DNA from 2 places in the Faecalibacillus intestinalis genome. Region 2 is predicted to be linked to the other one. Evidence: riboswitches for the same ligand, from Rfam matches in the RefSeq annotation. Region 2 holds a riboswitch; the other holds the start of a gene.
The links. Region 2 has a riboswitch for lysine ahead of Fi14EGH31_RS14730 (ACT domain-containing protein). Riboswitches for the same ligand answer to the same signal wherever they lie in the genome.
Positions count from the first base shown of each region.

Region 1: another riboswitch for lysine. It lies ahead of Fi14EGH31_RS12675 (Na+/H+ antiporter NhaC family protein); the one in region 2 lies ahead of Fi14EGH31_RS14730 (ACT domain-containing protein).

Region 1 covers NZ_AP024085.1:2,380,287-2,390,700, reverse strand. Annotated here, with positions in the region: gene Fi14EGH31_RS12715 (MATE family efflux transporter) at 1-490, shown strand, start outside; gene Fi14EGH31_RS12710 (helix-turn-helix domain-containing protein) at 569-1,177, shown strand; gene Fi14EGH31_RS12705 (C-GCAxxG-C-C family protein) at 1,222-1,620, shown strand; gene Fi14EGH31_RS12700 (HD domain-containing protein) at 1,613-2,104, shown strand; gene Fi14EGH31_RS12695 (Cof-type HAD-IIB family hydrolase) at 2,235-3,050, shown strand; gene Fi14EGH31_RS12690 (GNAT family N-acetyltransferase) at 3,079-3,582, shown strand; gene Fi14EGH31_RS12685 (pentapeptide repeat-containing protein) at 3,579-4,202, shown strand; gene Fi14EGH31_RS12680 (M42 family metallopeptidase) at 4,227-5,243, opposite strand; lysine riboswitch at 5,349-5,517, shown strand; gene Fi14EGH31_RS12675 (Na+/H+ antiporter NhaC family protein) at 5,566-7,062, shown strand; gene Fi14EGH31_RS12670 (Pr6Pr family membrane protein) at 7,114-7,791, shown strand; gene Fi14EGH31_RS12665 (AEC family transporter) at 7,961-8,455, shown strand; gene Fi14EGH31_RS12660 (immunoglobulin-like domain-containing protein) at 8,639-10,414, opposite strand, start outside.
Region 2 covers NZ_AP024085.1:2,771,183-2,781,596, reverse strand. Annotated here, with positions in the region: gene Fi14EGH31_RS14740 (zinc dependent phospholipase C family protein) at 1-315, opposite strand, end outside; gene Fi14EGH31_RS14735 (arsenate reductase family protein) at 315-662, opposite strand; lysine riboswitch at 763-936, shown strand; gene Fi14EGH31_RS14730 (ACT domain-containing protein) at 1,024-1,500, shown strand; gene dapA (4-hydroxy-tetrahydrodipicolinate synthase) at 1,503-2,396, shown strand; gene dapB (4-hydroxy-tetrahydrodipicolinate reductase) at 2,398-3,141, shown strand; gene lysA (diaminopimelate decarboxylase) at 3,153-4,451, shown strand; gene Fi14EGH31_RS14710 (TOTE conflict system archaeo-eukaryotic primase domain-containing protein) at 4,767-7,685, shown strand; gene Fi14EGH31_RS14705 (hypothetical protein) at 7,755-7,958, opposite strand; gene Fi14EGH31_RS14700 (hypothetical protein) at 7,960-8,268, opposite strand; gene Fi14EGH31_RS14695 (pyridoxamine 5'-phosphate oxidase family protein) at 8,364-8,960, shown strand; gene Fi14EGH31_RS14690 (FAD-dependent oxidoreductase) at 9,132-10,414, shown strand, end outside.

The DNA.
Region 1 (10,414 bases), 390 kb from region 2:
AAGTTCATTTGCTCAAGCTGCGGTTACATTTATTGGACAAAATTATAGTGCTAAAAAATATGACCGTTGTAAAAAGATTACACTTCAATCTTTCTTATTAGGGGGAGCAACAACAATGGTTGCTTGTATGATATTTGTAATTTTTGATCATTTCTTCATTAGTTTCTTTACATCAGATGTTTCAGTAGCTAGTTTAGCTTATACAAGAATGAAAATTATTTTACCATTCCAATTCCTTAACATGTCAATTGAAGTTTTCTCAAGTGTAATGAGAGGTGTTGGTTATTCTAGTGTTCCAGCAGGTATTTGTGTTGCGGGAATTTGTGGAGTAAGACTTGCTTACTTATATACAATTTATCCATCAATTGCCTCATACGATCATTTATTAATCATTTATCCAATTAGTTGGTTTGTTACTGTATTAGCACTAGCACTTGTTTATTTCATTCATGTACGCCCAAAAGTTTATCATCATCAAGCAGCAAATTAAGGCTGCTTTTCTTATCTCTACGATGCGTTTGTTTACATTTTGTATGAATATACATAAAATGCAAGTGAGGTGAAAGTTATGAATCAAGAAAAAATAGGGAATTTTATTGCTCAAAGAAGAAAAGATAAAAAGCTTACACAAGCTAAGCTTGCAAGCTATTTAGGAATTAGTGATCGTACAATTTCTAAATGGGAAAGAGGGAAGGGTCTACCAGATCCTATGTATATGTTAGAACTCTGTCGAATATTGGATATTTCGGTCAATGAGCTGTTAACGGGAGAATTTATCGAAGAAAGAAATTACCAACAAAAAGCAGAAGATAATTTATTGATGATGGCAGATCAAGAAGTAAAACAAACAAAGAAAATGTTCTTTTATGAAAATGTTATTGGTATTGGTTCAACGAGTATCTTTTTGATTTTAATTTTTATATCTGTTTATTTTGTTGAAAACAGTGTATTAAAAGTCATCTTGTTTATCTTAAGCTTTATCTTTTTGATTATTGGTGTATCAATTGCTTTAAAAATAGAAACAGAAGAAGGCTATTATGAATGTCAAAAATGTCATCATAAATATATTCCAAGCTATCAACAAGTTTATTTTGCAATGCATTATGGAAGAACAAGATATATGAAATGTCCACATTGTCAAAAAAGAAGTTGGCAAAAAAAGATTTATTCAAAATAAAAATTCGTTATAATAAAGATATAAAAAGAAAAGGAATTTGAAAGATGAATAAACATGTAGAAAAAGCAAAAGAATTAAGAAATGCTACACCCATGGTTCATAATTGTGCACAAACAATTATGGAAGTTTATGCCGATGATTTAGGAATCAATAAAGAACTTGCTAATCATTTGGGATGTAACTTTGGTGGTGGTATGAAATGTGGGAGCGTCTGTGGTGCTATTACCAGTGGTTTAATGATTTTAGGAGCAAAAGGAATTGATTCACCAGCAAAAGTGAACCAATTTATCAAAACAATTTCTAATAATCATCATGGACTTATTAATTGTGCAGATTTACTTAAAGAAAATGCAAAGAATGGTGGACAAAAGAAACCTCATTGTGATGGGATGATTCAAGAAGTCATTGAACTGATTGATCAAATGGAGAAAGAAAATGATTGAAGAAATTGAACAAGGCATGATTTTATATACTCAAGGAAATAAAATCAAACATGATGTTGCTCATTTTTTAAAAGTGCATCAATATGCACGTCTTATTGGAAAATTAGAGCATTTAGAAAAAAGAGAACAAGAAATACTCGAAGTAGCTGCTATTGTTCATGATATAGCTTGTCCAATGTGTCGTGAAAAATATGGAAATTCTGCAGGATATTTACAAGAACAAGAAGGACCAGCTTTAGTAAAAGATTTCTTAAAAAATTATTCTTTAGATAAAGCTTTTATTGAACGTGTGGCTTATTTAGTAGGACATCATCATACGTATAAAGATGTAGATGGTTTAGATTATCAAATTTTATTAGAAGCTGACTTTTTAGTAAATGGTGATGAATCGAATTTAACTAAAGAAGCTATCGAAAAAATGAAAAAGAATGTTTTTAAAACAAAAACAGGAATAGAACTATTAAATCATATTTTTGAATTATAAAATATGTTATAATGAAAGTCCTTGGCAGGGGCGTGAAAAAGCAATGTGAAAACATTGTTTTTTCTTTTTAAGAAATAATTTTGTTTTTTATAAAGGCTTTGTTATAATAGTCGCAAAGGTAGGTAGAAAAATGTATAAATTAATAGCATTAGATTTAGATGGAACATTAACAGATAAAAATAAAAATATTTTAGAAGAAACAAAACAAGAACTTATTAAATTAGCACAAAAAGGTGTTATTATTGTTTTAGCTTCTGGAAGACCAACAGCTGGTATCTTTAAAGAAGCAAAAGAATTAACTTTAGATCAAGTAGGAGGATATTTATTATCTTTCAATGGAGCAAGAGTATTAGATTATAAAACAAATGAAGTTGTCTATGAACAAACATTATCAAGTGAAATAGCACATGAAATGTATGATCGAGCAAAAGCCTTTGGTTTATCTCCGCTTACATACAATGCAACTGAAATCATTACAGAAGATATAGGAAATCATTGGATTCAATTAGAAAGCTTTACAACAAAAATGAATATAAAACATGTACAAGATTTTAAAAAAGAAGTAAACTTTGATGTCAATAAAGTATTAATTACTGGAGAACCAGCATATGTTGCTCAAATTCTAGATGAATTCAAAGCTCCATATGAAGGAAAGATGTCTATTTATAGAAGTGATCCTTATTTTATTGAATGTATGGCTAATGGTATTGATAAAGCAGCTTCTTTAGATGTTTTATGTAAGAAATTAGGAATTAAACAAGAAGAAACAGTTGCTTTTGGTGATGGTTATAATGATTTATCATTAATTGAATATTGTGGATATGGTGTTGCTATGGAAAATGCTGTAGATGAAGTAAAAGAAAGAGCAAACTACATTACTTTATCTAACAATGATAATGGAATTGCTTATTGTTTAAAACAATTAGAAGAAAAAGGACTTATTTAAACTCTTAAGAAATTAAGAGTTTTTTAAAATGATAAAAAAACAAATCGCTTTTCATAGCACAGAAATAGAAGAAATGTATACCCTTTATCAACAAGCATTTCCAAAAAATGAACAAATGGATTTAACTCGATTATTTGATGAATTACATTTAGGCGCTATTTATGGTTATTATCAAGAAAATCAACTTGTAGGTTTTGCTATTTTATGTATTCAAAGTCAAATAGCGCATATTTTATATCTTGCTGTAAAAAAAGAATATCGTGATCAAGGTATAGGAAGCTATATTCTTAATGATCTAGCAAAACAATATGATTCTAAAAAGATTATTGTAGATATTGAAAAAATTAAAGATACTTCTAATAAAGAACAAAGAATAAAAAGAAAACAATTTTATTTAAAAAATGATTTTAAAGAAACAGATGTCTTTTATACTTGGCAAGGAGAAGATTATGTTATTTTAAGTAAAAATGGAATTGTTCAAAAAAAAGAATTTTGGAATTTTTGGGATTCCTTAAAGAAGGAGAAAAAATGAAGTTAGTTGCACCTAAACTATCCTATATAGAAAAAACAAGTTTTGAAGAATGTTTAAAAAAAATGAAATTTCAAGATGTTCATATTGATCAAAATATTCAACAAAGAACAATAATTCAAGATTTAACTTTTGATGGTTGTCTCTTTGAAAATATTGATTTTACTAAAGTTTCATTAAAGCATCTTGATTTAATAGATGTTACTTTTGATAAATGTGATCTATCAAATCAAAATTTTGATCATCAATATTTAAATCGTGTACAATTTAAAAACTGTAAATTAACAGGAACTTCTTTTATTGAAACAAATTTAAAAGATGTTTTATTTGATCATTGTCAGGGACGTTATAGTAATTTATCATCAAGTCAATTGTTAAATGTTATGTTTGATCATTGTGATTTACAAGAAGCATCATTTTATGATGCAAACTTTAAAAAAATACAATTTAATGAAACAAATTTAATACAAAGTGAACTTGCTTCATTACATCATAAAGGATTAGATTTATCTACATGTCAAATACAAGGGGCAATGTTTGATCTAGCAAGTTTAAAAGGATTGATTATTAATGATTTTCAAGCTGTAGATTTAATAGGGATCCTTGGTGTTAAAGTAAAATAAAAATGTTGTCATTTGGCAACATTTTTATGCTATATAAGCAAGTAATAATTTTAAAGTATTTTCTACAGCTTGAAGATGTGTTCTTTCCATACCATGACTAGCTGCTACACCTGGGCCAATTAAAGCGCCTTTAATATTTTGACCACCACGTAAAGCGGCTGAAACATCACTGCTGTAATAAGGATAAATATCAATAGCGTATTGTAACTGATGTGTACTTGCAAGTTCAATGAGTTTAGAAGTTAAATCATAATCATAAGGTCCACTACCATCTTTAGCACAAATACTGACATCATATTCACTACAAGCTAAATCTTCACCAATACACCCCATATCTACAGCAATCAATTCATCAATATTAGGATGAATATAACTACTTCCGTGTCCTACTTCTTCATAAGTAGAAATAATAATAATGAGATTATGTTTGGGTTTAATATGATTATTAGCTAAATGCTTAAGCATTCCAAATAAAATAGCGACAGATATTTTATCATCTAAAAAACGTGATTTAATAAAACCAGATTCTGTAATTTCAGTTTTAGGATCATAAGCAATATAATCACCATTTTGAATACCTAAAGCTTGTACATCTTCTTTATTTTTAACTACTTCATCAATTCTTACATGCATATTTTCACAACCTCTTGGTGCACTTTTAGCATCTTTATAAACATGAACAGCAGGATAATTAGAAAGAATTGTTCCTGTATAACATTGACCATCTCTTGTATGAATACGACAATATTCACCATCCAATGTAGGAATAATTGGACCACCAACATTTGTAAAAGCTAATGTACCATCACTTTTAATACTTCTTACCATTAATCCTAAAGTATCAACATGTCCACAAAAACCAATCGTATAATCATCTTGACCTTCAACATAAATTTCAAGATTTCCTTTATGCGTTTTCTTTGTTTGAAAACCTAACTTTTCAGCTTCTTTTTGACAATAGTGAATTACTTTCTTACTATAGCCAGAAGGGCTATCTATTGCCATAATATCCTTTAAAAAATCTAATATATATTTATTCATATCAATTCCTCCATAGGTATTATAACATATTAAATTGTATCTATTTTTATACATTTTAATTGACAAGTATGTTGGACTTTGTTATTCTTGAAAAGACAAAATAGAAGAATTGGTAGAGGTGCATGAATCAAGAGTAATTGTTGATAATGTTTGGTGACAGTCAACAATGAAAGGGAAACGTGCCGAAGAAAATAACAGCACCAAATGTTATTTATCTGGGAAATTATAAAATATATAATTTCTTGTCACTTTTTAGTGGAGAGCTATCTTGTATGTAAAGTACTTTGATATTCTCAAGGTACTTTTTTTATGGAGGAAAAGAATGAATTATGTAAAGACAATATGGGCTTTATTACCGCCTGTAATCGCAATTATTTTTGCTTTAAAAACAAAAGAAGTTTATATTTCATTACTCATTGGAGTTGTTTCAGGGACTTTATTACTGACAAATTTTCATCTTGTTGAAAGTTTAAATTTATTGTTTGATACAGTTGTTAATTGTTTAAGTAAACCTTCTAATATTGGAATTTTAATATTTTTAGTAATGTTAGGAATTATTGTAACTTTAATGACTAAAAGTGGAGGAAGTCAAGCTTATGGAAAATGGGCTAAAAAGAAGATGAAATCTTCTAAACAATCTTTGTTTTCTACTTTTATTTTAGGCGTTGTTATCTTTGTTGATGATTACTTTAACTGTTTAACAGTTGGAAGTGTTATGCGTGAAATTACAGATGAATTTAAAGTTTCAAGAGCAATGCTTGCCTATATTATTGATAGTACGGCAGCACCTGTTTGTATTATTGCACCTATTTCATCATGGGCTGCAGCTGTAAGTGGTTATACCTCAGGGGATGGTTTTCAATTGTTTTTAAATACAATTCCTTTTAATCTTTATGCTCTTTTAACAATTGTCATGGTTTGTTATGTTATTGGCAGTGAGTTTCATTTTGGAAAGATGAAAAAACATGAATTAGCTGCTCAAAATGGCGATGTTTGTTTTGGGGATGATTCTTATCAGACAAATGAAGAAATTTCTTATAATCAAAAGGGGAAAGTTCTAGATTTGATTTTACCCGTTATTGTTTTAATTATGAGTTGTATTATTGGAATGATTTATACTGGAGGATTCTTTGATGGAAAAGATTTAATTACTGCTTTTAGTCAATGTGATGCTTCAAGAGGGCTTGTTTATGGTACATTTGTTACTTTGATCTTTGTCTTTATTTTATATATTCCAAGAAAAATTATTTCTTATAATGAATTTGTAGAATGTATTCCTGAAGGTTTTAAAGCAATGGTTCCGTCTATTTTGATTTTGGTTCTTGCATGGTCTTTAGGAGATTTAGTTTCTAATCAGTTACAAGCAGGAGCATTTGTTTATAATACGTTACAATCTGCTTCTATTTCAACAGCTATTTTACCAGCATGTTTATTTATTGTTGGGGCAGGTCTTTCTTTTTCAACAGGGACATCTTGGGGAACTTTTGGTATTTTGATTCCGATGGCAACTTCTTTATTTCCAGAAGGATCAACAATGTTGGTGATTTCCATTGCTTCCATTCTTGCAGGTGCCGTTTGTGGTGATCATATTTCACCTATTTCAGATACGACAATTATGGCTTCTACAGGGGCAAAGTGTAATCATCTTTATCATGTAACCACTCAAATTCCATATGCCTTAGTTGTCGCAAGTGCTTGTTTTATAGGATATCTTGTTGCTGGATTTACACAAAATGTATTATTAACACTATTTGTTGCTTTTGTTTCATTATGCATCATTATTTTTGTAATTCGTCTTTATCAAAAAAAGAGTTCATAAAAACATTTGAACATCAAAATATATTGTGGTATAGTGTTGCGGGTGATAAAAATGAAAAAGAGTAAGATATCTTTAATAATGAAAATCATTGCAGTAGTCGCATCTCTTTATGGAATGTTACAATCATTAGATCATTGGATGTTTTTTACGTATTTTACGAATTTATCCAATATCTTTATAGATATTATGTTAGTGATTTTCATTATTTATGATCTAAAAAAAGCAAAATATATACCACAAGGGATGTACCTTATTAAATTTATGGCAACGATTTCCATTACATTAACGTTCTTTGTTTATATGTTGTTACTTGCACCAACGAATAGTCAAGGATTTATTGGTGCCTATTTAAATAATGGAGCAGGAAGTTTATGTGTACATTTTATTACACCAGTTCTTGCTATTATTGATTTTCTATTATTTAGTGAACACTATAGACCAGATGAAAAACATGTTTATTATTCAGTAGTACCACCACTTGTTTATGTAGGTTATGTGATTGTTTTAGGACATGTTTTTCATATAAGATGGTATGGTGATATGTTGGCTCCTTATAATTTTTTAAATTATGGTGCACCAACAGGATGGTTTGGATTTGATTTATCTTTATTAGGTTCAAAAACATTAGGTATTGGAACTTTCTATATGATTGTTGTTTTATTAATTATTTTTATTGGTTTAGGTACTTTATTTTTAAAATTAAAGAGAACAAAGAAAGATTTATATTAATCTTTGTTAGAATAATTAAAAGATTGTAATAATTTGGGATTACCCCTTTTATTACAATTTTTTTGTTATGATACACAGGCAAAAATGATATTATTTTAGTTTTTTGAAAAAAACAAAAGAAAAAATTGAATTGTGATAAGATAGTAAGGATTTATAGAGGGGGAAATTTATGGATATCATGGTTGTCTTTCAAACAATGTTAAAATTGTTTTTATTACTTATTTTAGGATTTGTTTTATTTAAATGTCATATTTTTGATGAATATACAAATAAAAAAATATCAGCTTTAATTGTCAATGTTGCTTCACCAATGTTGATTATTAGTTCTATTGCGGGGGTTGAAGGAAGTAATAAAAGTATTGTCTTTTTAATGATAAGTGCAGGTATTTTAATGTATATCGGTTTTATTATTTTAGGGAAAATCATTAATCGAATCTTTCCATTTCCTAAAAAAGATTGGCCTGTTTATGAATGTATGGTCGTTTTTGCGAATACAGGATTTATGGGATATCCTGTTTTATTAGATGTTTTTGGACAAGAAGCTGTTTTCTATGCATCACTTATTCATATGGCTTTTAACTTTTTTGTGTATACATACGCTATTATGTGTCTAACAAAAGGAGACGATAGTGAATTTATTTTAAATTTTATATCTGATTTTTGATTATCCGCATAAACACTATACTTTCAAGCATTTTGAAATATAGGAAAGCACTCATTTTACCACGAATTTACCACGATTGAATGAGCCTTGATATGACGTAAGAATTTGAAAAGGACACCGTATAGTTTGGTGTCCTTTTACATGAAAATCATTAGTCGCTATTGATTGTTATTATACATTTTGTTAATTGTTCTTATTTCTTTTACGTTTTTTACCGAATAAAACAGCTAATACACCGGTTGAACCAGCAAACATAGAAGTAAACAATCCTACGTTTGTCATATCACCTGTTTTTACAGGGTTCTTTTGTCCGCTAGGCTTTGTTGGAGTAGTTGGCTTGCTCGGTTTCTGTGGCTGTTGTGGACTTACAGGTTTATTTGTTGCTTTTTCTTTTACGGTAACTGTAATTGTTTTTTCAGTAATTGCACCATTTTTATCTACTACACGGAAAGTTACATGATAAGTGCCAGCCTTAGAAGTATCTACATCATTTGCAATAATGTTATCTTTTGTTAAAATAATCGTTCCGTCCTCTTTATCTGTTGCTGTCGCATTTACCAATGGGTCGAACGTATCGCCTACATTCAATGTAACATCATTTGCTGAAATGATTGGAGCAGAGTTAAGGTCGCCTGTATTTTGTTTCACAGTTACAGTAATCGTTTTTTTAGCAGAAGCTCCGTTTTTATCTGTTACTTTATAAGTCACATGGTAAGTACCAGCCTTAGAAGTATCTACATCATTTGCAACAATATTATCTTTTGTCAAAGTGATAGTTCCGTCCTCTTTATCTGTTGCTGTTACATTTGCCAATGGGTCGAAAGTATCGCCTACATTCAATGTAACATCATTTGCAGAAATAGTTGGTGCTGTATTGTCTTCTCCTTGTGAGTTTAACGATAATTCCACTTTTAAAACGACGTTTCCGTCTTTATAAGTACCGCAATCATACTCATAAGTAACTGGTTTTTTTACATCATCTACCGTTATAATCCCCGTATCTTTGTCTAAAGTTCCATTTGCAGTAACTTTTACTTTTGAAATATCTATTCCTTGTTCAACATCTTTTTTTAAGTCGATTTTATTTCCTTTGATATCAATATAACCGTTGCCTACAAAAGCATGATTATTTTCAAGAACTTTATTCTCTCCGACATTTAACCAGTATAAATCATCGCAAATTAATTTTTTAATTTTTGTGTTTTTACTTATATCAAGACCTCTTATCCCTTGTTCAAAAATTTCACCGCAACGTAGCATTTCAAGTTCTAAATTATTGCTTAAATCTAATTTTTTAATAGTTGTATCATGACAAAAAAGGCGTGTCAGTTTTGTGTTTTTTGTTACATCTAATTCAGCTATATTTGTCATATAACATGATAGTTGTTTCAAATTAGGGTTCTTACTTATATCAAGTGTTTTTACTTTTGTATCTCCTATATCTAAAGTGACTAATTGCGGATTATGTGTGACATCAAGTTCCATTAATCCTGTATTGCTACAAGATAGTTGTTCTAAGTTAGGATTGTTTGTTACATCTAAATTGGAAATAGAGGTACTATCTGCAAATAACGTATTCAATTTTTCATTCTTAGATACATCAAGACTGTTAATTGATGTATTATCGCAAACGAAAGCTTCCAAATTCGGATAACGTGTTAAATCAACGCTTCCTACTTTTGAAGAACGACAATCTAATCTTTTTAAAGATGAGTTTTTAACCGGACTTAAGTCTGAAACAGAAGTCGTAGAAACATCTAAAGACTGCAAATTTGTTAGATATTGAATACCCTCTAATGAAGATATCGTTTTCATACCATGTAAGTTTAAGAATTGGGCTTTTGATATTTCATCAACAGATAACACACTATCGCCGTCTTTATCAAATTCTGCAATGATTTGTTCTCTAAATACTTTGTCTGGAAAATGTGTTTCATCAATAGCAATGCTTCCAGCTTT
Region 2 (10,414 bases):
TGTATTTTTAATCATCCTTTTAATATAAGGGTGCATTTGACTATCTAATAAATAATGACAAATAAAACCAAGAATATAAGCAAGTTGTGCTTCACTTTGAATAATATCTTGTGCCTTTTCAAAGAAAGTATTGGCTTTATCTTGATGCATCTTTCTTGCTATTTTATTCCATCTTTCATAAAAGAAAATATCTGGACCATGAAGACCAATTAAAAAACAATTTTCATTTCTAAGTAATAAATCTTTAATATTTTGATCATCAAGATGTTTATAAACATCTTTACCAAAACAATAATGTGTATATCCAGCAGGCATTAGAGAAGTTCCTTATATTGCTCTTCTTTAAAACCAACAAGAACTTTGTCTTTTGTTTCAAGTATAGGTCTTTTAACAAGCATACCATTAGTAGAAAGTAGTTCTAATTGTTCATCTTCACTTAAAGTCGGTAAAACATCTTTTAAATGTTTTTCTTTATAAAGATTACCTGATGTATTAAAGAATCTTTTAAGTGGTAAACCACTTTTTAAATAAAGTGCTTTTAATTCATCTTTATTTAGTTTTTCTTCAACGATATGTCTTTCATCAAATTCAATTTGATGATCTAATAAAAATTTCTTTGCTTTTTTACATGTCGAACATTTTGGATAACAAATAAATAACATAAATATCCCTCCTGAAACTATCATATCAAAATTACTACTAAATGAAAAATAATAAGGCTTATTATTGTATACTATTTCAAGATGTGATAGAATTTACTCAAATAAAGATAGAGGCGCAAGATGTTATGAGATTATTATTATTTGATGCAACAAGGTAATGAAGGAGGAGCACTTGCCGAAAGATTGTATCTATTGCATGAGGTAGAATCTTGGGTGTCTAGGAAAGACCTATTCAACTGTCATTATCTAAAGGTAATGGGGAGCTATCATTGATAACGAATTTTTTGTTGCAATGATACTCATTGCAATTTTTTATTTGTCACTTTTTATAAGAGGATGAATAAAATATAGGGAGGAAATTATGAACGATATTATTGAAGCTATAAGTTGTGAAAAAGAAATTATTCAACTTAAGTTATTAAATGTACCAAAACATCCTAAAATGATTGCGAAAATCTTTTCTATATTAAAAGATGAAGAAATTAATGTAGACATGATTTCACAAGTTACTGTTGATGATTTTGTTCAAATTGAAATTACATTAGATCAAGAATTCCAATTAAAACTAAATCAAGCAATCATGAAATTAAAAGATGAATTTAAACAAATTCAAATTTATCAAATTAGAAAATACGCTAAAGTTGCGGTTGGGGGAAAACTGGTAGAAACAACACCAGGTTTAGCAGCTGAAGTATTTGATGTTTTAGGACAAGCTAATATTCACTTTTATCAAATTACGACAAGTAAAAGAACAATTTCTTTAGTTATTGATAAAGAGAATTTAGATCAAGCAATTCAATTATTAAAAGAAAGATTTCATATTGAGGAGGATAAATAAATATGACAATTTTTGAAGGAAGTGCAGTTGCACTTGTATTACCAATGTTTGATAACGGAGACATTGATTTTGAAGGATTTAAAAAACAAGTTCAAAGAATGATTGATGGTGGTGTACAAGCTTTACTTGTAAATGGAACAACAGGTGAAACAGCTACAATTACTATTGAAGATGAATTTAAATTATTAGATCTAACACTAGAACTTGCGAAAGGGACAGGCGTTAAAGTTATTTGTGGAGCTGGTTCAAATGATACACAAACAGCTTTAAAGAAAGCACGTTATGCTAAAGAAAAAGGGGCGGATGCGATTCTTGTCGTAACACCTTACTACAATAAAACAAGCCAAAGAGGTTTAATTCAACATTATACAACAATTGCGGATGCCGTTGATATTCCAATGATTTTATACAATGTACCAGGAAGAACAGGATTAAATATTTCGGTTGATACTGTTGTTGAACTTGCTAAACACAAAAACATTCAAGCAATGAAAGATGCCACAGATAATATTGCTTATGCGATGGAAGTTTTAGCTAAAACAGCTGATTTAGACTTTGATTTATATTCAGGATGTGATGATAACATTCTTCCATTTATGGCAGCTGGAGGAAAAGGGGTTATTTCTGTAACTTCTAACTTATATCCAGAAGCAGTAGAAAAATTAACACAATTAATCTTAAAAGGAAATATTAAAGAAGCTCAACCTTTAGCTTATGCTTTAGATCCTATTTCACGTTTATTATTTATTGATGTTAATCCAATTATGCCAAAAGCTGCACTTGCGAAAATGGGAGTATGTGGTGAACATTTAAGATTACCATTAATTGAAACAACAGAAGAAAATAAAAAAGCTTTATTTGATGCAATGGATACATTTGAAAAATTGGGGTATTAAGATGAAGGTATTATTATATGGATATGGTTTGATGGGTAAAAAAGTAGCTCATCAATTAAGAACACAAGAAGGTTTTGATTTAATTGGGATTGTTTCTTATGTGTTTGATGAAAAAGCACCAGAAGCAATGTACAATAATTTAACAGAAGTCCAAGATCGTGCGGATGTGATTATTGATTTTTCACATCCAAACAATCTTGATGATATTTTAGCTTACGCTAAAAAGAATAAAACAAAAGTTGTTTTTGCAACAACTGGTTTTTCTAAGGAACAATTAGATAAGATTGAAGAAGCTTCTAAAGAAATTGCTATCTTCCAATCTTATAATACAAGCTTTGGAATTCAAATGGTGACAAAAATTTTAAAACAAGTTGCTAAAGAATTCTATGATAATGGTTATGATATTGAGATCTTAGAAAAACATCATAATCAAAAGATTGATGCACCATCAGGTACAGCAAAGCTTTTATATGAAGTAATGGAAGATGAAATTAAAGAAACAACACCTGTATATGATCGTAGTGCACTTCATGAAAAAAGAAAGAAACAAGAAATTGGAATTCAAGCACTTCGTGGTGGAACAATTTTTGGTGAACATGAAATTATGTTTGCGGGATTAGATGAAATTATTGAAATTAAACATACAGCTTTATCTAAAGATGTCTTTGTTCAAGGTGCTTTAGCTGCAGCTAAAGCCTTACAAGATAAGGATCATGGGTTGTTTACGTTAAAAACACTTTATTAGGGAGAAAAGAAATGGTTTTACAAACTGAATTTGCACAAATTAAGGGAAATGATTTATACATAGATGATGTGAAAGCAACTGATTTAGTTAAACAATATGGAACACCACTCTATGTTATGTCTGAAGGACATATTAGAAAACAATTTAATACATTAAAAACAAAAATGATTGATAAATATGAAAATACATTACCATTATTTGCATCAAAATCATTTTCATGTAAAGCAATCTATAAATTAGCAATGGAATATGGCGTAGGAATTGATTGCGTTTCTGCAGGAGAAATCAGTGTTGCGTTAAAAGCAGGATTTGATCCTAAAAAGATTTATTTCCATGGGAATAATAAATTACCTTCAGAAATTCAATACGCTTTAGAAAATGGTGTAGAAAACTTTGTCATTGATAACTTCTATGAAATTGAACTTGTTGAAGAAATTGCTTCAAAATTAAATGTTAAAGTCAATGGACTTGTCAGAATCACACCAGGTGTCTATGCAGGTGGACATGATTATATTCGTGTTGGAGCCAAAGATACAAAATTTGGTTTTTCAAGTCATGATAATACATACTTAAAAGCAATTAAAAAAGTTATTGATGCACCACATATCAATTTTGATGGAATTCATTGTCACGTAGGTAGTCAAATTGAAGAAATTCAAGCTTATGTACTTGCAATGAATAAATTTGTAGATATTGCTTATGAAATCTATGATATCTTTGGAATCGTTATTAATAAATTAAATGCTGGTGGTGGTTTTGGTATCCAATATACAGCAAGTGATCATCCACTAGAATTTGATGATGTTGTTTCTACAATCATGGATATCATCTACAAAGGATTCGACAAAAGAGATATGAAACGACCAATGGTCTTAGTAGAACCAGGACGTTATTGTGTAGGTAATGCAGGTATTACTTTATATACAGTAGGTTCATATAAATACATTAGAGATATTAGAGATTATATTAGTGTAGATGGAGGAATGACAGATAACATCCGTTCATCATTATATAACGCTAAATATGATGCTGTTATCGCTAATAAAGCTGGACAAGAAGCAAATCATTTAGTAACAGTAGCTGGTAAAAACTGTGAATCAGGAGATATTTTAATTAGAGATATTATGTTACAAGATCCTCAACCAGGAGACATTCTAGCAATGTTCTCGACAGGAGCTTATCACTATTCAATGTCTTCTAATTACAACCAATTACCTAAACCAGCAGTAGTCTTTACATACCAAGGTAAATCTAAAGAAGTCATTCGTAGACAAACTTTTGATGATTTGGTTGCATATGATGTAGATTAAAAAATATAAATTAAATTAAAATAGCCCTTGTAAAACGGACATAAGAAAAAGTACTTTGATACTTAGTCCTGTTCTACAGGGCTTTTATTTTATATATTGGGTAATCAAATAATTTGGGGACAACCTAAATATTACAAGAAATTGAATAATAAAGAGAACAACCAGAAATGGTGGGTATATTATAAAAATATTTTTATAATATACCCGAGATGAAAAATTTTTAAAGGGAATACAAAATTAGTATTCTCTTTTTATATATTTATTATTTGATACATTATAAAATATATATAATAAATTGTTTAAGGAGATTCTTCTATGAATATTACAGGTTATAACTTAGAAACATTGAGGAAAAAAATAAGGGATTTACAAGAAGAAAATAACAAATTAAAAGAATTGTTAAAAAAATCAAATATAATATTTGATGAACAAACGAATAATATAACAAATAATCTAACTGAATATAATGAAGATCAAGGTGCTTGTATAAAAGATCAATATATTACAGGTGAAATGGCTGCTATTTTTTTAACAATATTTCAAGGTAGGAGAGACGTCTATGCATTAAGAGGTTCACGAGGTGGTTATTTTCCGCAATGTAATAATAGATGGAATAGTATGTGTCCTAAACAAAACAATGTAAAAACATCATGTATAGATTGTCCGTATAAGCAATGGAAAGAATTAAACAGAAATGTAGGATTAAATCATTTGCTTGGTCATAAAGATAATTGCACAGATGTAATAGGTATTTATCCTCTTTTAGAAAATGATACATGTAAGTTTATTGTTTTTGATTTTGATAATCATGATGAAGAGAGTATAGATAATAATGATTGGAAAGATGAAGTAAATGCGTTAAGAAAAATTTGTGAAGAAAGTAATATTGATGTTTTAATAGAAAGGTCTCGTTCTGGAAATGGGGCACATGCTTGGATAGTATTCAAAGAATTTATATCAGCATCGCTAGCAAGAGATTTTGGCTATTTACTAATAGAAAAAGGAGCTGCATCAATTAACTTAAAATCATTTAGATATTATGATCGAATGTTTCCTACACAAGATCATAATCAAGGGCTTGGGAATGTTATAGCACTTCCATTACAAGGTAAAGCGTTAAAAAATGGTAATAGTGCTTTTGTTGATGAAAATTGGAATGCTTATTATGATCAATGGTTGGTTCTTAATAAAATTAATAGATTAACCAAAAAAGATGTTGAAAGGTATATTGATAAATGGAAGATCGAATTAGCAGAAGGTAAAGGATTATTGATAAATCCTAATCGAGAAGCGAGAATTAAGCCATGGAAAAAAGATGAGCCTTTTTATAAAGAAGATGTTGTAGAAAAAATGACAATTGTGCTTGCTGATGGTATTTATATTGATACTTTGAATTTAAGCCCTAGAATTCAAAATCAAATAAGGAGTTTAGTTGCTTTTGATAATCCAATATTTTATAAGAATAATAGATTAGGGTACTCGAATTGGAATCAACCAATGGTTGTTTATATGGGAAGTGATATTAATGACTATATTAAAATCCCTAGAGGACTAATGGAAAAGATTAGTGATAAGTGCTCACAGGCAAATATTCCATATGAAATTATTGATAAAAGAGAAAGAGGAAAACCAGTCAATGTAGAATTTAAAGGACAATTAAAAGATAATCAGAATACAGCAGCAAATGAATTATTAAAATATGATAATGGTATTTTAAATGCAACAACAGCGTTTGGAAAAACGGTTGTTGCAAGTTACCTTATTTCAAAAAGAAAAGTAAGTACATTGATTGTTATGCAAAGTGTCAGTTTAATCAATCAATGGGTAGAAGAGTTACATAAATTTTTAGATATAAATGAAGAATTACCAACCTATCAAACTAAAACGGGAATAATTAAAACAAGGAATGATGTTATAGGGGTTCTTTATGGAAATAAAAACACGTTAACTGGGATAATAGATGTTGTATCTGTCAATTCAATTTACGATAAAAATGGAAAAAGTAAGTTAAAAGATTCTTATGGTATGGTGATAGTTGATGAATGCCATCATAGTGCATCATCTGTATTTGAAAATGTATTAAATAAAGTGAATTCAAAATACGTTTATGGTGTTTCAGCAAATGATAAGAGAATCGATCAATTAGAAAAGAAAGTTTATATGTTGATAGGATCTATAAGACATCAATTCACAAGTAGACAAAGGATAGAACAACAAAACATTGATCATTTTATTTATCCGCGATTTACACGAGTTATTAATTTAGGTGATAGTAAACAAGATATAAATAGTGCGTATTCATTAATAGCAAAAAGTACAATTAGAAATGAAATGATAATTTCAGATATAAAAGAATGTATTAAAAATAAAAGAAGTCCTATTGTTTTAACTCGTTATAAGGAACACGCTAAATATTTATATGATGTTTTAAAGAAAGATGTGCTTGATAATACTTTCTTGATTTATGGTGATAATACTCAAAAGAAAAATAACGAAGTAAGAAAACAATTGTTAGAAATAAACCAAAATGAATCGTTTATTTTGGTTGCTACTTCACAATCTGTAGGTGAAGGGTTTAATGTTCCAAGATTAGATACACTTTTTCTTACAACACCAGTTTCAGGAGAACCATTAGTAGAACAATTTTTAGGAAGAATTAATAGAGATTATGAATTTAAGGAAAGTGCTATCGTATATGATTATGTAGATTTACATATTAGCTTTTTTAACAATATGTATAAAAAGAGGCTAAGAGCTTATAGAAAAATTGGTTTCGACGTTATTACAAATGTAGTGAATAATAAACAAGAAGCTCATCATATTTATAATTATAATGATTACTCTGAAATATTTGCTCAGGACATTCATGAGTCAAATAAGGAAATAATTGTATGTAGTCCACAATTAGATGAAAAGAAAATATTTGAATTCATTGATTTGGTGAAGAATAAACAAGAAAAAGGAGTTACGGTTATTGTTATTACAAGAGATCCTAATAATTTGCAGTTTGATAATCCTGATTATGCAAATTACTTAATATATCATTTAAAAATGGCAGGTATAATTGTTGAATTATGTGAAAACCTAGATAATCATTATGCTATTATTGACCAAGAAATTGTATGGCATGGGGGAATTAATTTATTAGGTAGACCAGATATTTATGATAATTTAATTAGATTAAAATCCGTTGATGTTGCATCGGAGTTGTTAACGTTAGATAAGGATGAATAAGATCAATATGATAATGATAAGAGCGCGCGTGAATAATATAGATTAAAAACAAGCCTCATACGCTTGTTTTTAATATCCTCTCATATGCCATATTTGTTCAGTACAGTCCTCAATAGAAAGTGTTTCTTTGTTTTTAATAAAGTCTAAAAAATCATTTTCATTTAGATTATCTTGTTCTAAAGTTCCTAGAATGCCAGCCATACTAATATGATCAATACCAAAATCCTTAAGCATATGAATTATTTTTCTTTGTGTTTCATTTATTTTTTTCATATTACCCCTCACTATTTTTTATCATTTTTATCCAGTTTTTACTGGCAAATTCAATTTCATCTTCATAATCATCAAAATCATTATAATAATAAAGTTCATATTCTTTATGATCTATAAAGAGATAACCATAGTTATAGTTTTCTAATTCAAGTTGAATGAAAATTGAATAATTTTCATAATTCATTTGTAAGAGAAGCTGTTTTATTTCTTCTTCATTTTTATTTGTAGATAGGATATGTATTTGATCATCTTTTAGATGAAAAGGATTATTTTTATAAAAAGGTTTAATTTGTATTTTTAATGTATTCATAAGCCACCTCAAAAAATATTATAAGATATTTTTCAAAAACTGAAAGATTTTTAAAAAAAGAAAAAAAGGAAGTATAGTGTAAACGAGGTGGAAGAATGCGTAGATTTGAAAGAGAAGTAGTAGATTATGAATTAATAAAAGCAATGTTGAAGGAAATGAATATTGCAAATATTGGTATGAATGATGAAGATGGGTATCCTTATGTTGTTCCAACTAATTTTGGTTTTGAAATGACAGATACACATTTAAATATTTATACTCATTTTATGAAGGTGGGAAAAAAGGCTGATTTATTAAAGAAGGATCCTCGCGTATGTGTTGAGTTTAGTATTTTTAATGATTTTCCTGATAAGAAATATAAAGGGCATTATCATGATTATCGTAGTGTTATCGCTAAAGGAAAGATGAAGATGTTAGATTATAAAGATGATCCTGAAACTTGGGAAAAGGGACACAATTTTCTTTATACATGTAATCATCGTGAGATTAAACCATTAAGTGAAAGAAAGGTTGTACCTGGTATTTATATTGGTGTGATTGAATGTGATTTAAAGGATGTTACGGCTAAATCTGAGTTCCCTTTAAGGACAGTTGAAGATGTTCCTTTTTTGAATGTTTATGAACAAGAGGATGATGAAATTCCTTTTGATATATCGGATATTATTGCTGATAGAAAGGCTAGAATGAAGTAGGAGAATCGTTTTGATTCTTTTTTTTAGACAAATTAAATGATATGTCTAAATTTATGTGAAAAAATCAACGATTATTTAATAAACAATTACTTAATAGAGGGGTTTCATGTATAATAAATTGGACGTAATTGTTTTAATTAAAGAACAATTAAGGGAGGAAGGAAAAATTAAATGAGTATGAAAAAATACGAGGAGTGGGATGCAAATCACAAGCATGACAATCCTCCAAGAGAGAAAATTGTTAAGTTAGGTAGAAAGATTACCGATGTGGCAGATCATATTTTTGGTGGCGTAAAAGTAGAAGATCCAGAATATTGGGGACTTGCTGAAATTATAAGTGATGAAATGGCTGACATTGCTTTACAAATGAAAAAACGTACACCTTATACTTTTAAAGAAATGTGTAAGTTATGTAAGATTGAAAAAAATCAAGAGGAAGCATTTCAAAAAATATTAGATGAAATGAGTTATATTGGTTTACTTGAATATGATTATGGTTATCACTATGATCATAATGGTCGCACTGCACCACAAAGTGAAAGAAGATATATTTTACCAATGTTTGTACCTGGAAGTGCAGAGTTATTTAATATGGAAGAGTTACCAGATGGATCAAATCCACGTGTAACAAATCATCCAGATGTAGCTGCTTTTTTTGAACGTATGACTTATATTCCGCTTGCAGGAATTACACAAATGGTACCACCAGGTGGTGGAGGAATTGGAATGCATGTTATTCCTGTTGAAAAAGCCATTTCTATGGAAAATGAAGCCATTGATATTGAAAAATTATCTTATTGGTTAGATAAATATGAAGGTAAAATTGGTGTAGGAAGATGTTCATGCCGTGCTTCAAGAAAAGCAATTGGTGATGGATGTGCTGATGATGATTTTGGTTGGTGTATCGGTGTTGGAGATTTTGCCGATTATTGTCGTGAAACAGGTAAAGGACATGATATTACTAAAGAAGAAGCTTTAGCTATTTTAAAACGTGCAGAAGATAATGGTTTTGTTCACCAAATAACAAATATTGATGGTGAAAATAAAATTTTTGGTATTTGTAACTGTAATGTTGAAATTTGTAATGCTTTAAGAACATCACAATTATTTAATACACCAAATATGTCACGTTCTGCTTATGTAGCTCATGTAGAAAAAGATAAGTGTGTGGCGTGTGGAAGATGTGTGGAATATTGCCCAGCAGGTGCTGTACGTTTAGGACAAAAATTATGTAAAAAAGATGGTTCTGAAATTAAGTATCCAAAACAAGAATTACCAGATGCTACAAAATGGGGACCAGAAAAATACGATTTTAATTATCGTGATAATAATAGAATTAATACTCATGAAACAGGAACAGCTCCTTGTAAAAGTGCTTGTCCTGCTCATATTGCAGTACAAGGTTATATTAAAATGGCATCTCAAGGAAGATATCAAGATGCTTTAGCGCTCAT